DNA from 2 places in the Pantoea sp. E2023-21 genome. Region 2 is predicted to be linked to the other one. Evidence: predicted binding sites of a transcription regulator. Region 2 holds the regulator's gene; the other holds the start of a gene.

Region 1 (7,321 bases), 660 kb from region 2:
ATACATCGGTGAGCCGAATGCCGAAGCGGTTGCTGCGCAAGCGCCGGATCTGATTATTGTCAGCGCCACCGGCAACGATTCCGCCCTCAAGCTCGCCGACCAGTTTTCCGCCATCGCCCCGACGCTGGTGATCAATTACGACGACAAAAGCTGGCAGGATGTCGTCACGCTGTTAGGTCAGGCGACCGGTCATGACGCGCAGGCGGCGCAGCGCATTAACGCTTTCGACGACCGTGAGGCGGCGCTGAAAAAAGCCATCACGCTGCCGCCGCAGCCGGTCTCCGCCATGGTGTGGAACGGCGGCGGACGCGCCGTCAATCTGTGGACCGCCGCCTCGGCACAGGGCAAGTTGCTGGAACAGTTGGGCTTCACTCTGGCAGCGCCACCCGCCACGGTTGAGCAGGGGCACAGCATGGGTCAGCGTAAAGACATCATTCAGCTGTCGGGCGAAAATGTCGCCAGCGGCCTGACCGGTAAAACCTTCCTGCTGTTTGCTGCTGACGATAAAACCACGGCGTCGGTGCTGAGCAATCCGTTCCTCGCGCAAAACGCCGCGGTGCAAAACAAGCAGGTTTACGAAATGGGTGTCGATTCGTTCCGTCTCGATTACTACAGCGCCAGCAATTTGCTCGCGCGTTTGGAAAAGCTGTTCGTTAAATCATGATGCCTGTTCCGCCAGCGCTGGCGCTGGCGGATGGTAACGACGTAAACGCCCCATCACCCACCACATCACAATGCCCAGCAGCGCCGCCGCAAAGCCAAACACTGCGGCGGCCTGCGGTGGCAGCAGCCATGAACCCATTGCGCCAATCACCGCCGCACCAATCGCATCACCGGTCACGTTCTGCGCGGTCCACAAGCCGTTGATGCGGCCTAACAAATGATCCGGCGTTAATGCCTGAATCATCGCGTATTGCACCAGGCTGTTGATGGCGCTGAAGTAACCAAACGCCACCAGACAGGCTAACGCCAGCGGCAGATTCGGCATCAGGCTAAACAAACCCAACGCGATAAACGCCGCAATGGCGCTACCAAGCACCAGTTGTCCAGGACGCGCAGCGTGTTTCAGTTTACCGCTGGTGAACGCGCCGATCGCGGCCCCAAGCGGCACCGCGGCGTACATTAAGCCAAGCTGGTCAGCGCTCACTGACCAATGCGGTGCGAGAGAGGGATAGAGCACGCGCACCGCGCTGGCTAAGGTCACCAGCGCCCCAATCAGCGCCACCATGCCGACAATTGGACTGGCGAAGAGAAATTGCACGCCAGCCGCGAGGGATTTCAGCGGATGTTCACGCGGCTGCGGTGGAGGCGGCAAGGTGGGCAATTTCAGCAGCGTTAGCACGGTGAGCAGTGTACCGAATGCGGCAAGTGCGTAATTCCACATCACGCCGCCGTGGGCAATCACCAGACCGGCAATCGCCGGTGATAAAATCGAACCAAAGCGCACCGTTAACATGGTGATAGCGCCTGCCTGCATAATGTTTTCCCGACCCACCAGGGCCGGCGTCGCTGCCAGCAGCGCGGTGACGCCAATCGCGCCGAAGAAGCCATCCCAGAAGCCGAGCAGATAAACGGCGATTAATGAAGGTTCCGGCAGCGCGGCGTTGATCGCCAGTGCGATAAAGCCTAAGCCGCAGGTGGATCGGGCAAACAGGATCAGCTTCTTACGCTCATGGCGATCCGCTAATACGCCGCCGGTCAGCAGGCCGATAAACATGCCAGCAGCAGCCAGCGTCACCGCCAATCCCACCAGCAGCGGTGAATGGGTCAGGTGCTGAATCTGCACCGGCACCGCCACGGCAAGCATGCCGAGCGCGACAATCGAGATAAAACGCGCGATAAACACCGCGCGAAAAGCCGGATGGGTTTTCAGCAGCGAGAGATCGATAAAGTGGGAAGATTTGTTCATGTGTTCGCCTTATTGCACCAATTTTCCTCATCGTCCGCGAGGCGAGTCATGGTAACATAGCTAAACGCGAGTAATAACGATAACCATTATCAAGTTACATCGCGCATGCGACGACGTTGAACAGTGAAGGTTTAGAACGCTATGCGCCAGATTCGTGCATTAGCAGGCTCAGGGATTCTGCTCTTGCTCCTCATCGCGCTCAGCTTAATGCTGGGGGCAAAATCAATACCGCTTCCCGATGTATTTCATTCGCTTACCTCCAGCTGCAATAGCGCGGAGTGCGTGATTGTGCGCGACGCGCGCCTGCCGCGCACCTTGGCCGGTTTGCTGGCGGGCGTGGCGCTGGGGCTGGCCGGTGCGTTGATGCAGAGCCTCACGCGTAATCCGCTGGCCGATCCCGGCATTCTTGGCGTCAACGCCGGCGCAGGTTTCGCGGTGGTGATGGGTATTGCGCTGTTCGGTGCTGACTCTCCAGTGGATTGGCTGGGTTTCGCCTTTGGCGGTGCATTGTTGTCTTCATTGCTGGTGGCGATGACCGGCGCGATTGGCGGTGGGCGCGTCAATCCGGTGCGTCTTACCTTAGCGGGCGTGGCGCTGGGCGCGGTGCTGGATGGGTTAACCTCTGGTTTGTCGCTGCTCAATCCCGACATCTACGATCATCTGCGCTTCTGGCACAGCGGCTCGCTGGATATTCGCAATTTCGCCACGCTGCGCACGCTGTTCCCGGCGGTGCTGATCGGCAGTGTAGTCGCTATCGCGCTGTCGCAGGCGCTGAACAGTTTGAGTATGGGCGGTGACATGGCGACCGCGCTCGGTACGCGGGTGGCGCGCACCCAATTGCTGGGTCTGCTGGCGATTGCGCTGCTGTGCGGGGCAGCCACGGCGGCAGTGGGGCCGATTGCCTTTGTCGGTTTGATGACGCCGCACTTTGCCCGCTGGCTGGTGGGCAACGATCACCGCTGGATGCTGCCCGCAACTGCGCTGATCACCCCGATTCTGCTCCTCGCCGCCGATATTCTTGGACGCCTGCTGGTGGCGGGCGAGCTGCGGGTTTCCATCGTTACCGCGATGCTCGGTGCGCCAATGCTGATTGTGCTGGTGCGCCGTAAATTAGGCCGAGGTGCGCTATGACGCGTCGAGCCTGGTTACATACCTTGTGGCTGCTGTTCGCTTGTGGCTTGCTGGCATATTTAGCGATGACGCGCGGTGCATTGCCGATCAGCGGTGAACAAATCTGGCAAATTCTGCTCGGGCAGGGCGCCAGCAACGTCAAACTGATCGTGCTGGAGTGGCGCTTGCCACGCGTACTGATGGCGCTGCTGATTGGTGCGGCGTTAGGCATCAGTGGCGCGATTTTTCAGTCGCTGCTGCGTAACCCGCTGGGTAGCCCCGACATTCTTGGCTTTAACACCGGCGCGTACAGCGGCGTATTAGTCGCGCTGGTGCTGTTCAATCAAAGCGTCACGGCGATGACCGGCGCAGCGTTGATGGGCGGTATCGCCACGGCGGCGTTGGTTTATCTGTTTGCCTGGCGCAACGGCGTGGAGACCTTCCGTCTGATTATCGTCGGCATCAGCGTGCGTGCGCTGCTGATGGCGTTAAATTCATGGCTGATTATCAGCGCCTCGCTGGAGTCGGCGCTGAGTGCCGGCTTGTGGAGCGCCGGATCGCTCAACAGCATCACCTGGGCGAAAACCCCGCCGGTCATTGCGGTATTGCTGGTGGCGTTATTGCTGATGGCGTTGCTGGCGCGGCGGATGCGCTTGCTGGAGATGGGCGACGATACCGCCTGCGCGCTCGGCGTGCCGGTAGAGCGTAGCCGCATGTGGTTGATGCTGATTGGCGTGGTGCTCACGGCAGCGTCAACGGCGCTGGTCGGGCCGATTTCGTTTGTTGCGCTGCTGGCACCGCAGATTGCCCGCCGTCTGGGCGGCGGCGTTAAAGGCGCTTTGCCGCTGGCGGCGCTGTGCGGCGCGCTGTTACTGATTGCCGCAGACTTCGCCGCACAGCATCTGTTCCTGCCTTATCAATTACCGGTTGGCGTGATTACCGTCAGCCTCGGTGGACTTTATCTGATTGTTTTACTGGTGCGGGAGGCGCGACGCCAATGACTGATATCCCTTCACGTCTGCGCGGCGATGGCCTGACGCTGGGCTACGACAAAAAGGTGGTGGCAGAGAATCTGTCGGTGGCGATTCCGCAAGGTGAGCTGACGGTGATTATCGGTCCTAACGCCTGCGGAAAATCGACGCTGCTGCGCACGCTGAGTCGCCTGCATACGCCGCTGAAAGGTGAGGTATTGCTGGATGGTGCGGCGATTGCCGGCTATCCCACTAAAGAGGTGGCGCGGCGTCTGGGTCTGCTGCCGCAAAGTTCCAACGCGCCGGCGGGCATTAGCGTCACCGAGTTGGTGGCGCGCGGACGTTATCCACATCAGGCGTTATTTGGGCGCTGGCGTGCGGAAGATGAAGCGGCGGTACAGAGCGCGATGCGAGCCACCGGCGTGGCCGATTTGGCTCAACAATCGGTGGATACCTTATCGGGCGGGCAGCGTCAGCGCGTGTGGATTGCCATGGTGCTGGCGCAGGAAACGCCGCTGCTGCTGCTGGATGAACCCACCACCTGGCTGGACATCACCCATCAGATTGAGCTGCTGGAGCTGATGCAGGAGCTGAATCAACAGCATGGACGCACGCTGGTGGTGGTGCTGCACGATCTCAATCACGCCTGTCGCTATGCCACGCATTTGATCGCGATGCGTTACGGGAAGATTGTCGCCGAAGGGAAGCCGTCGGAGATCGTGACGCCCGCGTTGATCGAGCAGGTGTATGGCTTGCGCTGCGTGATTGTGGAAGATCCGGTGGCACATACGCCGATGATTGTGCCGTTGGGGCGCGGAGGATAATCAAGATTGCGCGATAAATCGCGCCGCTACGAATATGTTCATTATTCCGTAGCGGCGCAATTTATTGCGCTTATTGCAATATATCCCTGAGCAGCGGTCCAATCTGCTCAAACATCTGTGGTGAAATGATCTCGACGTGGGCGCAATCCATCGGCCACACCTGCAGTTCGCCCACATACGGCGCCCAGGCGCGACGTGCATCCTGGCCTGGCTGCTGCGTCTGTTCAGCGAGGAACAGCGTGGCACGACCGTTGAAACGGGCGCTGCGTGCCGTTGCCAGCAGACGCACCGAACTGGCGTAGTTGGCCTCAATGGTGTCGAACATCGCGCGCATCTCTTCGCCGGCTTGATGGCGCTGCGCGGCGATAAACTGCTCGCGTTCACGGTTCACTTCTTCCAACACCGCGGGATCCAGCATATTCTCGCCGCGTTTCTCATCCCAGTTCTGCGTTTCTGGTGGCCAGGTATCCAGCAAGCCGAGGAACGCCACTTTTTCACCCGCCGCTTCCAGCCGCGCCGCAATACCTTGTGCCAGCGTGCCGCCCAGCGAATAGCCAAGGAAATAATAAGGTCCGTGCGGTTGCACCTCGCGCAGGGTTTGCAGATGGGCATCGCAGACTTCATCCAGATGCGCGCTTTGATTCAGCGGGCTGTTGGGATCGGGCGACTGAATGCCCATCAACGACCACGACTTATCGAGATAACGTTGCAGGATGCTGAACTGCCAGGCAAAACCGGAAGCGGGATGGAAGCAGAACAGTGTCGGGCCGTTGCTCTGACGCAGCGGCAGCACCGCTTCGAAGCCAGCCTGCTGATGTGATTGTGCATTACTGAGCAGCGTGGCCAGCTTCTCTACCGTCGAGGCCACCATAATCTGCCCCACCGAGACCGGCTGTTGCAGCTCACGACGCAGTTGCGCTGCCAGGCGCATCGCCAGCAGCGAATGACCGCCGAGGGCAAAAAAGTCATCCTGCGCGCTGATTGCCTCACGCGCCAGCAGCTTACAGAAGGCGTTTGCCAGGTTAGTTTCCAGTCCAGCATGCGGCGCGCGGCCTGTGCTCACGCCAGCGGATTCGGGTAGCGGTAACGCTTTGCGATCCAGCTTGCCATTGCTGCTGAGTGGGAAGGCGTCGAGTTGCACAATCGCCACCGGCACCATATGCGCCGGCAAGCGCTGCGCCAGCGCCTGACGTAATGCTTCACCATTAACCGGCTGCTCAGCAATCACATAACCGACCAGCTGACGCGCATCACCTTGCGCCGCTGCAGCGCCAAGCACTACCGCGTGTGTGACCGCTTGTTCAATACCCGGCTGCGCGCTGAGTACATGATCGATTTCATTCAGTTCGATGCGCTGACCGCGAATCTTCAACTGATCGTCGCTGCGGCCGAGATATTCCACTGCACCGTTATCCAGCCAGCGCGCCACGTCGCCGGTAAGATACATGCGCTCGCCGGAACTGAAAGGATCGGCGATAAAGCGGCTAGCCGTCAGGTCAGGACGCCCCAGATAACCCTGCGCCAGCTGTACGCCGGTTAAGTAGAGATCGCCCGCCACGCCCGGCGGCACCGGTTGCATGCGGGCATCGAGGATGCGCAGGCCGGTATTCCACACCGGGAAGCCAATCGGCACGCTGGCACCTTCGACGGCGGCCAATGCCGCACCAAACGCCGGATACCAGCTGACATCCACCGCGGCCTCAGTTGGGCCATACAGATTGTGCAGTGGCACTTGCGTCAGTTTTTCCCACTCGCGCGACAAATCGGTCGGCAGCGCTTCACCGCTGCAGAACACGTTACGCAGGCTGGCGCAGCAGGCAATCGCCGGTTGATCATTAAGGGCCGCGACAAAGGCCGCCAGCATTGAGGGTACGAAATGCGTGGTGGTGACTTTGTAGCGGGCAAACAGCTGCTGCAGCGCCTCGGGATCGCGGTGGGCCTCTGGCGGTGCCATCACCAACTGCGCGCCAACCAGCAGCGGCCAGAAGAATTCCCACACTGAAACGTCGAAGCTGCTCGGGGTTTTCTGCAACACCACGTCATCGGCTTGCAGCGGGTAGCGATCCTGCATCCATAACAGGCGATTGACGATGGCTTCATGCCCCACCAGCACGCCTTTGGGGCGACCGGTCGAACCCGAGGTGTAAATAATGTAGGCCGCATCCTGCGGCGTCGGCGTGCTGGCCGGTGGCGGCGCATCGAGGTTGCGATAAAGCGCATCAAAATGCAGCTGATTAACCGGCGCGATGGCGCTAAAGCGTGCGCTGAGCGCTGCGCAGGTGATCAGCGTTGTCGGCGCGGCATCGTCCAGCATCAGCTGCAATCGCTCGTCTGGATAACCGGTATCAAGCGGCAGATACGCCGCGCCGAGCGAAACAATCGCCTGCAGCGCCAGTGACAGCTGTACGCAGCGCGGCAGCGCCACCGCAACGATATCGCCGCGCTGCACGCCGGCGGCGCTGAGATCGGCTGCCAGCGCAAACACCTGTTGCTGCATCTCCCGATAG
Region 2 (7,321 bases):
CAGGAAGCGATTCCTGCCTTTTTTGTTTTAAAACGACCAACAAACGGTTGTTTCCCTCCTGCGCTTTGTGGATCATACTCCGTTACTTCGTGGTACAAATCACCCGTTATAGTTTTTGAGGATTTTGAGATGAGTGAGGCTGAAGCCCGCCCAACGAACTTTATTCGTCAGATCATCGACGAAGATTTGGCGAGCGGTAAGCACAGCAGTGTGCATACCCGTTTCCCGCCTGAGCCCAATGGTTATCTGCATATTGGCCATGCGAAATCTATCTGCCTGAACTTTGGTATCGCACAAGACTACCAAGGTGAGTGCAATCTGCGTTTCGATGACACTAATCCGGTAAAAGAAGATCTGGAGTTTGTCGAATCCATTAAGCGTGACGTGCAATGGCTGGGCTTTGAGTGGAGCGGCAACATTCGTTACTCCTCAGACTACTTCGACCAATTGTTCAACTATGCGGTTGAGCTGATTAACAAAGGTCTGGCATACGTTGATGAACTGTCGGCGGATGAAATTCGTGAGTATCGCGGTTCCCTGACGGCGCCGGGCAAAAACAGCCCGTATCGCGATCGCAGCGTGGAAGAAAACTTAGCGCTGTTCCAGAAGATGCGCGATGGCGGTTTCGAAGAGGGCAAAGCTTGTCTGCGTGCCAAAATCGATATGGCGTCCAGCTTTATCGTGATGCGCGATCCGGTGCTGTACCGCATTAAGTTTGCCGATCACCATCAGACCGGCAGCAAGTGGTGCATCTATCCGATGTACGACTTCACGCATTGCATTTCGGATGCGATTGAAGGCATTACGCATTCTCTCTGCACGCTGGAGTTCCAGGATAACCGTCGCTTGTACGATTGGGTGCTGGATAACATCACTATCCCAGTGCATCCGCGTCAGTATGAGTTCTCGCGCCTGAATCTGGAATACGCCGTGATGTCGAAGCGTAAACTGACTCAGTTGGTAAGCGAGAAGGTTGTAGAAGGCTGGGACGATCCGCGCATGCTGACCGTTTCCGGTCTGCGTCGTCGTGGTTACAGCGCCGCTTCTATCCGTGAGTTCTGCCGCCGCATCGGCGTAACCAAGCAGGACAATATCGTGGAGATGGCGTCATTAGAATCGTGCATTCGTGACGATCTCAATGAAAACGCGCCACGTGCCATGGCTGTAATGGATCCGCTGAAGGTCGTAATCGAGAACCTCCCTGCAGGTCATGAAGAGATCATCAGCATGCCGAATCATCCGAACAAACCGGAGATGGGCACGCGTGAAGTGCCATTCAGCCGTGAAGTGTGGATCGATCGCGCTGACTTCCGTGAAGAAGCCAACAAGCAATATAAACGTCTGGTGCTGGGTAAAGAAGTGCGTCTGCGTAATGCCTACGTGATCCGTGCCGAACGTGTGGCGAAGGACGATGAAGGTAATATCACCTGCATCTACTGTACCTGCGACGTTGATACTCTGAGCAAAGATCCAGCTGATGGCCGTAAAGTGAAAGGCGTCATCCATTGGGTTTCTGCTATTCACGCGTTGCCAGCGGAATTCCGCCTGTATGATCGTCTGTTCAGTGTGCCAAATCCGGGCGCGGCTGAGGATTTCCTCACCACCATTAACCCGAACTCACTGGAGACTAAACAAGGCTTCGTTGAGCCAGGTCTACGTGTAGCCGAGCCAATGGCAGCGTACCAGTTTGAACGCGAAGGTTATTTCTGTGCTGATAGTGTGTATTCACAGCCATCCAAACTGGTGTTTAACCGCACCGTTGGCTTGCGTGATACCTGGGCAAAGATCGGCGATTAAGCGTTTTTGACATCACGCGATATGATCATGTAAGGGCGAGCAATCGCCCTTTTTTATTATCTCTATTTGGCAAGCTACAACCTTTTATGCTGCCCGCCTCATCAAGCCTATAATTCCTCATTTGCGACTATTCTGACTTTAGAATAATTAACCCATTTGCCAGTGTGAAAAACTTTTTTTCAGGTAGGCTATGCGCTCTCAGACGTTGCTCCGCGGGTTATCTAAGGAAAAAAAATGACAAGTCTCGCTCAGGAAGCTAAGCATAGCGTGGTCGTTTTACATCAGCTTATCGAACGTATTTTCAATCAGGCAGAAGGTAGCGACGACAGTATTGACCTGTTTTTGTCGTACTTTCATCCCGAATTTAAAATGGTGACGCCGCAAGGCAAAAGATTGGATCTCAACGAAATGGAAGTGCTTTTTCGCCAGCTGCAGGGACAGCGTGAAGGTATGCGCATTGCGACCAGTGAGCACGCCATCATTTCGCAGCAAAGCGAGGAAGTGACGATTCAGTATCGTGAATTACAGATGATGAACGGTACCAATCAGAGCCGCATTTCACTGGCGGTACTGGATTGCAGCACCACCATTCCTCGCTGGCGTTACCTGCAAGAAACTTTCGTTGCCTGATTTCAGGTATAAAAAAACCGGCTCAAGCGCCGGTTTTTTTATACTGCATAGCACACTCAATTACTTATCGTGGAGCGAGTCGTCTTCGCGGCAGTCTCCCAGCGCACAGTGACCGTAGAGGTACAGGCTGTGGTTGCTGAGTTTGATGCCATGGCGAGTGGCAATTTCACGCTGACGCGTTTCAATTGATTCATCGCTGAATTCGATAACTTTGCCACAATCCAGGCAAATCAAGTGATCATGGTGATGCTGCTGAGTCAGTTCGAAGACAGATTTACCGCCTTCAAAGTTATGACGGGTTACGATGCCCGCGTCGTCAAACTGGTTAAGAACGCGATACACCGTCGCCAGGCCAATCTCTTCGCCCATATCAATCAGGCGCTTGTACAAATCTTCCGCACTGACGTGATGGGACTCGGGGCCAGGTCCCTGAAGCACTTCCAGAATTTTCAGTCTGGGTAGCGTGACTTTCAGGCCAGCCTTCTTCAATGCGGAGTTGTTGTCAGTCATGCGGATATTGTCCTGTTACTTTGCTAGTCACTTGCGGCGCAGGGGCCTTGAATGTTTAGGTCAACGCGCATTCTCATTTGCGTCTCATTATAGAACTCAAGCAGTGAAATGAAAACCAAAGCAACGTCCTTAATCACCAAAGGCTGTAAGGATAATGTCACTAACGTCTTCATGACGCTTGGGTTTTGGATTCCATTTCACTCAGCCTCATTCTACTGCCAGAGGAATAAGCGGATGACCATTGCGGGTATTCTACAGATTTGCGGGGAAAAGTTAAAAAACCGTAGCTATTATTTTTATAGGAAATTCCGTTACCCGATGTGAGATTACGCCCACATCGGGCAGAGCAGGGAATCAGGCTTCAATAATCTCTTTCAGCTGCAGCTCGTCAAAGATCTGCTTAACCCACTTCTCAACACGTTCGTTGGTCAATTCCGGCTGACGATCTTCGTCGATAGCCAGACCAAGGAAGTTTTTATCATCGGCCAGGCCTTTTGATGCTTCAAAATGATAGCCTTCAGTTGGCCAGTGACCGACGATCACCGCACCGTTCGGCTCGATGATGTCACGGATGGTGCCCATCGCATCACAGAAGTACTCGGCGTAATCTTCCTGATCGCCACAACCAAACAACGCTACCAGCTTGCCATTGAAGTCAATCTCTTCCAGCGTCGGGAAGAAATCATCCCAGTCACACTGCGCTTCGCCGTAATACCAGGTTGGAATGCCCAGCAGCAGGATGTCGAAAGCCTCGAGATCTTCTTTGGTGCTCTTAGCAATGTCATGCACTTCGGCGACATCTTTACCCAGTTGTTTCTGGATCATCTTTGCAATATTTTCAGTGTTGCCGGTATCGCTGCCGAAGAAAATGCCTACGATTGCCATGGGTTAGGTAACCTCTTAAATCCTGATTGTGAATGTAAGTCAGTTGACTGCACAGTTATGCGAATAATAGCAGACCGGTAAAAAGTGCGGAACGTGTAAAGCCGTGACTTTGTGTTCCAGCGTGCGGTCTTCGTGCGTTACGACAGTTTGAGCTGTGCCAGCAGCATTTGTTCAATCAATTCGCTGCGACTGATATTTTGCTGATCGGCCAGCGTGCTGAGCGCGTCAACCGCTTCGCTCGACATCTTCAGCTCAACACGACGCAGCCCACGCACTTTATCGCGCTTGAGCTGATTACGTTTGTTGATGCGTAACTGTTCATCACGCGTCAGCGGGCTAGTTTTCGGGCGACCAGGACGCCGCTCGTCTGCGAAGAGATCAAGCGTAGTGCGGTCTGTCTGTTCTTTTGCCATGGTTTGTAAAACTGAGTGGGCGCGAACGGCGGAAAGGCGCTGCGCGATTAAAACATTATCGGCCCGACCACGGCGAAAAACACGCTGTGGCAAATTTTTAGCGCGACATCATACTCCAGCGCCTTCCCTGACGCCAATCCTAAAGCGCAAGCGGCAAGCTTTTGCTTTTACAGGTTAAAGAAACGCCGAACGGCGCGTAACACCGCATCGGGTTTCTCAGCATGCACCCAATGTCCGGCGCCGTTGATCACGTGCGCATGCGCCTGCGGGAACTGACGCAGCAGGGCATCGCGATGCTGATTATCCAGATAAGGCGAATCGCCGCCGCGGATAAACAGTGCCGGATGCGACCACGCAGGAATTTCCTCCCAGCCGGATAGGGTGCTGTAGTTATCCCACAGCACGGGCACGTTAAAGCGCCATTCGCCTTCAGCGAAAGACTTAAGGATAAACTGGATCACGCCATCCTCAGCAATATGCTGACGCATCACTTCAGCGGCTTCACTGCGACGCGTGACGCCCGCAGCGGTGACGGCACGAATAGCGGCAAAAATTTCGTCATGGCGGCGTGTCTGATAATCAACGGGCGCGATATCGATCATCACCATTTTTTCAATGCGTTCTGGCGCAATCGCGCTGAGCGCCATGGCGATTTTGCCACCCATTGAGTGGCCGATCACGCCAGCGCGATCGATGTTGTGTGCATCCAGCGTTGCGACAATGTCCTGTGCCATGGCGTGATAGTTCATCACATCGCTTCGCGGGGACAAGCCGTGGTTACGCACATCAACCTGCAGTGTGGGACGAGCATCGCGCACACCTCGCGCCAGCACGCCAAGATTATCAAGGCTACCAAAAAGACCATGGATTAACAGAATCGGCGTGGCATCAGGGGTAGATTGTTCAGTTTGCAGACGGGCGTTCAAAATCATGGCTAAAGTTCTTACGGTTGTGACCTTGGCTTAGGTTATCATGGATTCACCTGTCCAGCAGTCAGGCCGGTGGGCATTAGGGCATATTCCGACTTTTGCCCGGAAACGTTGCCAACGCTATCGGCTGCCACGGATTTAACTTTATAATCCTTATGTTAGAACCCGCTCACATTTTGCACGACTGGATTTTGCTAAAGCCGTTGCAATAATGCGTGGTTCTGTCATTTGCCAGAATCGTACGGAAAAAGATGAAAACGATTGAAGTTGACGAAGAACTCTACCGTTATATTGCCAGCCACACGCAGCACATTGGTGAAAGCGCCTCAGATATTTTGCGCCGCATGTTGAAGTTCACCGCCGGACAGAGCGCACCTGCTGTGCCTGCCGCTGGTGCATCAATGAAAGAAGCTCAATCTGCCAGCCGCGAAGCGCGTCCTCAGGATCGCGTTCGTGCGGTGCGTGAACTGCTGCTTTCCGATGAATATGCCGAGCAGAATAAGGCGGTTAACCGCTTTATGTTGGTACTGTCAACGCTCTATCGTCTTGATCCGGCTGCGTTTGCTGAAGCTACTGCCTCGCTGCAGGGCCGTACCCGCGTCTACTTTGCGGGCGACGAGCACACGCTGCTGCAAAATGGCACCCATACCAAGCCTAAGCACGTTCCCGGCACACCGTACTGGGTGATCACGAATACCAATACAGGTCGCAAATGCAGCATGGTGGAACACATCATGCTGGCTATGCAGTTCCCACAGGAACTGACAGAGAAAGTTCGCGGCACCATTTAACTGAAGCGTCAGGGAGAAGCGCCAATGGCCAATCACCCCCGTGCTGGGCAGCCTGCCCAGCAGAGCGATTTGATTAACGTTGCACAATTAACCTCGCAGTATTACGTCCTGAAGCCCGATGTGGCGAATCCGGATCATGCGGTGAAATTTGGCACTTCAGGCCACCGCGGCAGCGCGGGACGCCAAAGCTTCAATGAACAGCACATTTTAGCGATCGCCCAGGCAATTGCTGAAGAGCGCAAAAAGAACGGCATCACCGGTCCATGCTACGTCGGTAAAGACACGCATGCGCTGTCTGAGCCAGCGATTCTGTCAGTGCTGGAAGTGCTGGCCGCTAACGGCGTGGACGTGATTGTGCAGCAGGACAACGGTTATACACCGACGCCTGCCATCTCTAACGCCATTCTTGAGCACAACAAACGCGGCGGCGCGCAGGCGGACGGCATCGTTATCACGCCTTCACACAACCCACCGGAAGATGGTGGTATCAAATACAATCCGCCAAACGGTGGCCCGGCTGATACCAACGTCACCAAAGTGGTAGAAGATCGCGCTAACCAGCTGATCAAAGGCGAGCTGAAAGACGTGAAACGTCTGCCGCTGGATCAGGCATGGGCGAGCGGTCACATCGTTGAGCAGGATCTGATCCAGCCGTACGTTGAAGGTCTGGCGCAGGTGATTGACTTCGCCGCCATCCAGAAAGCGGGTCTGAAAATTGGCGTGGATCCGTTAGGCGGTTCTGGCATTGCTTACTGGCAGCGCATCGCTGAGCATTACCAGCTTGATCTGACCATCGTTAACGATGCGATCGATCAAACTTTCCGTTTCATGCATCTGGATAAAGATGGCGTGGTGCGTATGGACTGCTCATCAGAGTGCGCGATGGCCGGTTTGCTGGCGTATAAAGACAAATTCGACCTGGCCTTTGGTAACGATCCCGATTACGACCGTCACGGTATCGTCACGCCTGCGGGTCTGATGAATCCGAACCACTATCTGGCGGTAGCGATCAACTACCTCTTCCAGCATCGCCCACAGTGGGGCAAAGACGTTGCTGTGGGTAAAACCCTGGTTTCCAGCGCAATGATTGACCGCGTTGTCAACGACATTGGCCGTAAGCTGGTGGAAGTACCGGTTGGTTTCAAATGGTTCGTTGATGGTCTGTTCGATGGCAGCTTTGGCTTCGGCGGTGAAGAGAGCGCGGGCGCATCCTTCCTGCGTTTCGATGGCTCAGCCTGGTCAACCGATAAAGACGGCATCATTCTGTGCCTGCTGGCCGCAGAAATTACGGCGGTAACCGGCAAGAACCCGCAGCAGCATTATGACGAGCTGGCTGAGCGCTTTGGTGCGCCAAGTTATAACCGTC

The links. Region 2 encodes Fur, which represses iron uptake genes when iron is present. Its sites were predicted from a motif close to ATAATAATGAGAACNACTATCAA; they were not measured.
Region 1: the regulator Fur is predicted to act here: its motif matches at 1,980-2,002, upstream of entS (enterobactin transporter EntS).

Annotation. Positions count from the first base shown of each region.
Region 1 is NZ_CP195344.1:3,765,840-3,773,160, forward strand. It holds gene fepB (Fe2+-enterobactin ABC transporter substrate-binding protein) at 1-664, shown strand, start outside; gene entS (enterobactin transporter EntS) at 659-1,909, opposite strand; gene fepD (Fe(3+)-siderophore ABC transporter permease) at 2,051-3,040, shown strand; gene fepG (iron-enterobactin ABC transporter permease) at 3,037-4,020, shown strand; gene ACRQ84_RS17615 (ATP-binding cassette domain-containing protein) at 4,017-4,814, shown strand; gene ACRQ84_RS17620 (enterobactin synthase subunit F) at 4,885-7,321, opposite strand, start outside.
Region 2 is NZ_CP195344.1:319,733-327,053, forward strand. It holds gene glnS (glutamine--tRNA ligase) at 130-1,797, shown strand; gene ACRQ84_RS01555 (hypothetical protein) at 2,032-2,427, shown strand; gene fur (ferric iron uptake transcriptional regulator) at 2,488-2,937, opposite strand; gene fldA (flavodoxin FldA) at 3,292-3,822, opposite strand; gene ybfE (LexA regulated protein) at 3,960-4,235, opposite strand; gene ybfF (esterase) at 4,403-5,167, opposite strand; gene seqA (replication initiation negative regulator SeqA) at 5,416-5,955, shown strand; gene pgm (phosphoglucomutase (alpha-D-glucose-1,6-bisphosphate-dependent)) at 5,980-7,321, shown strand, end outside.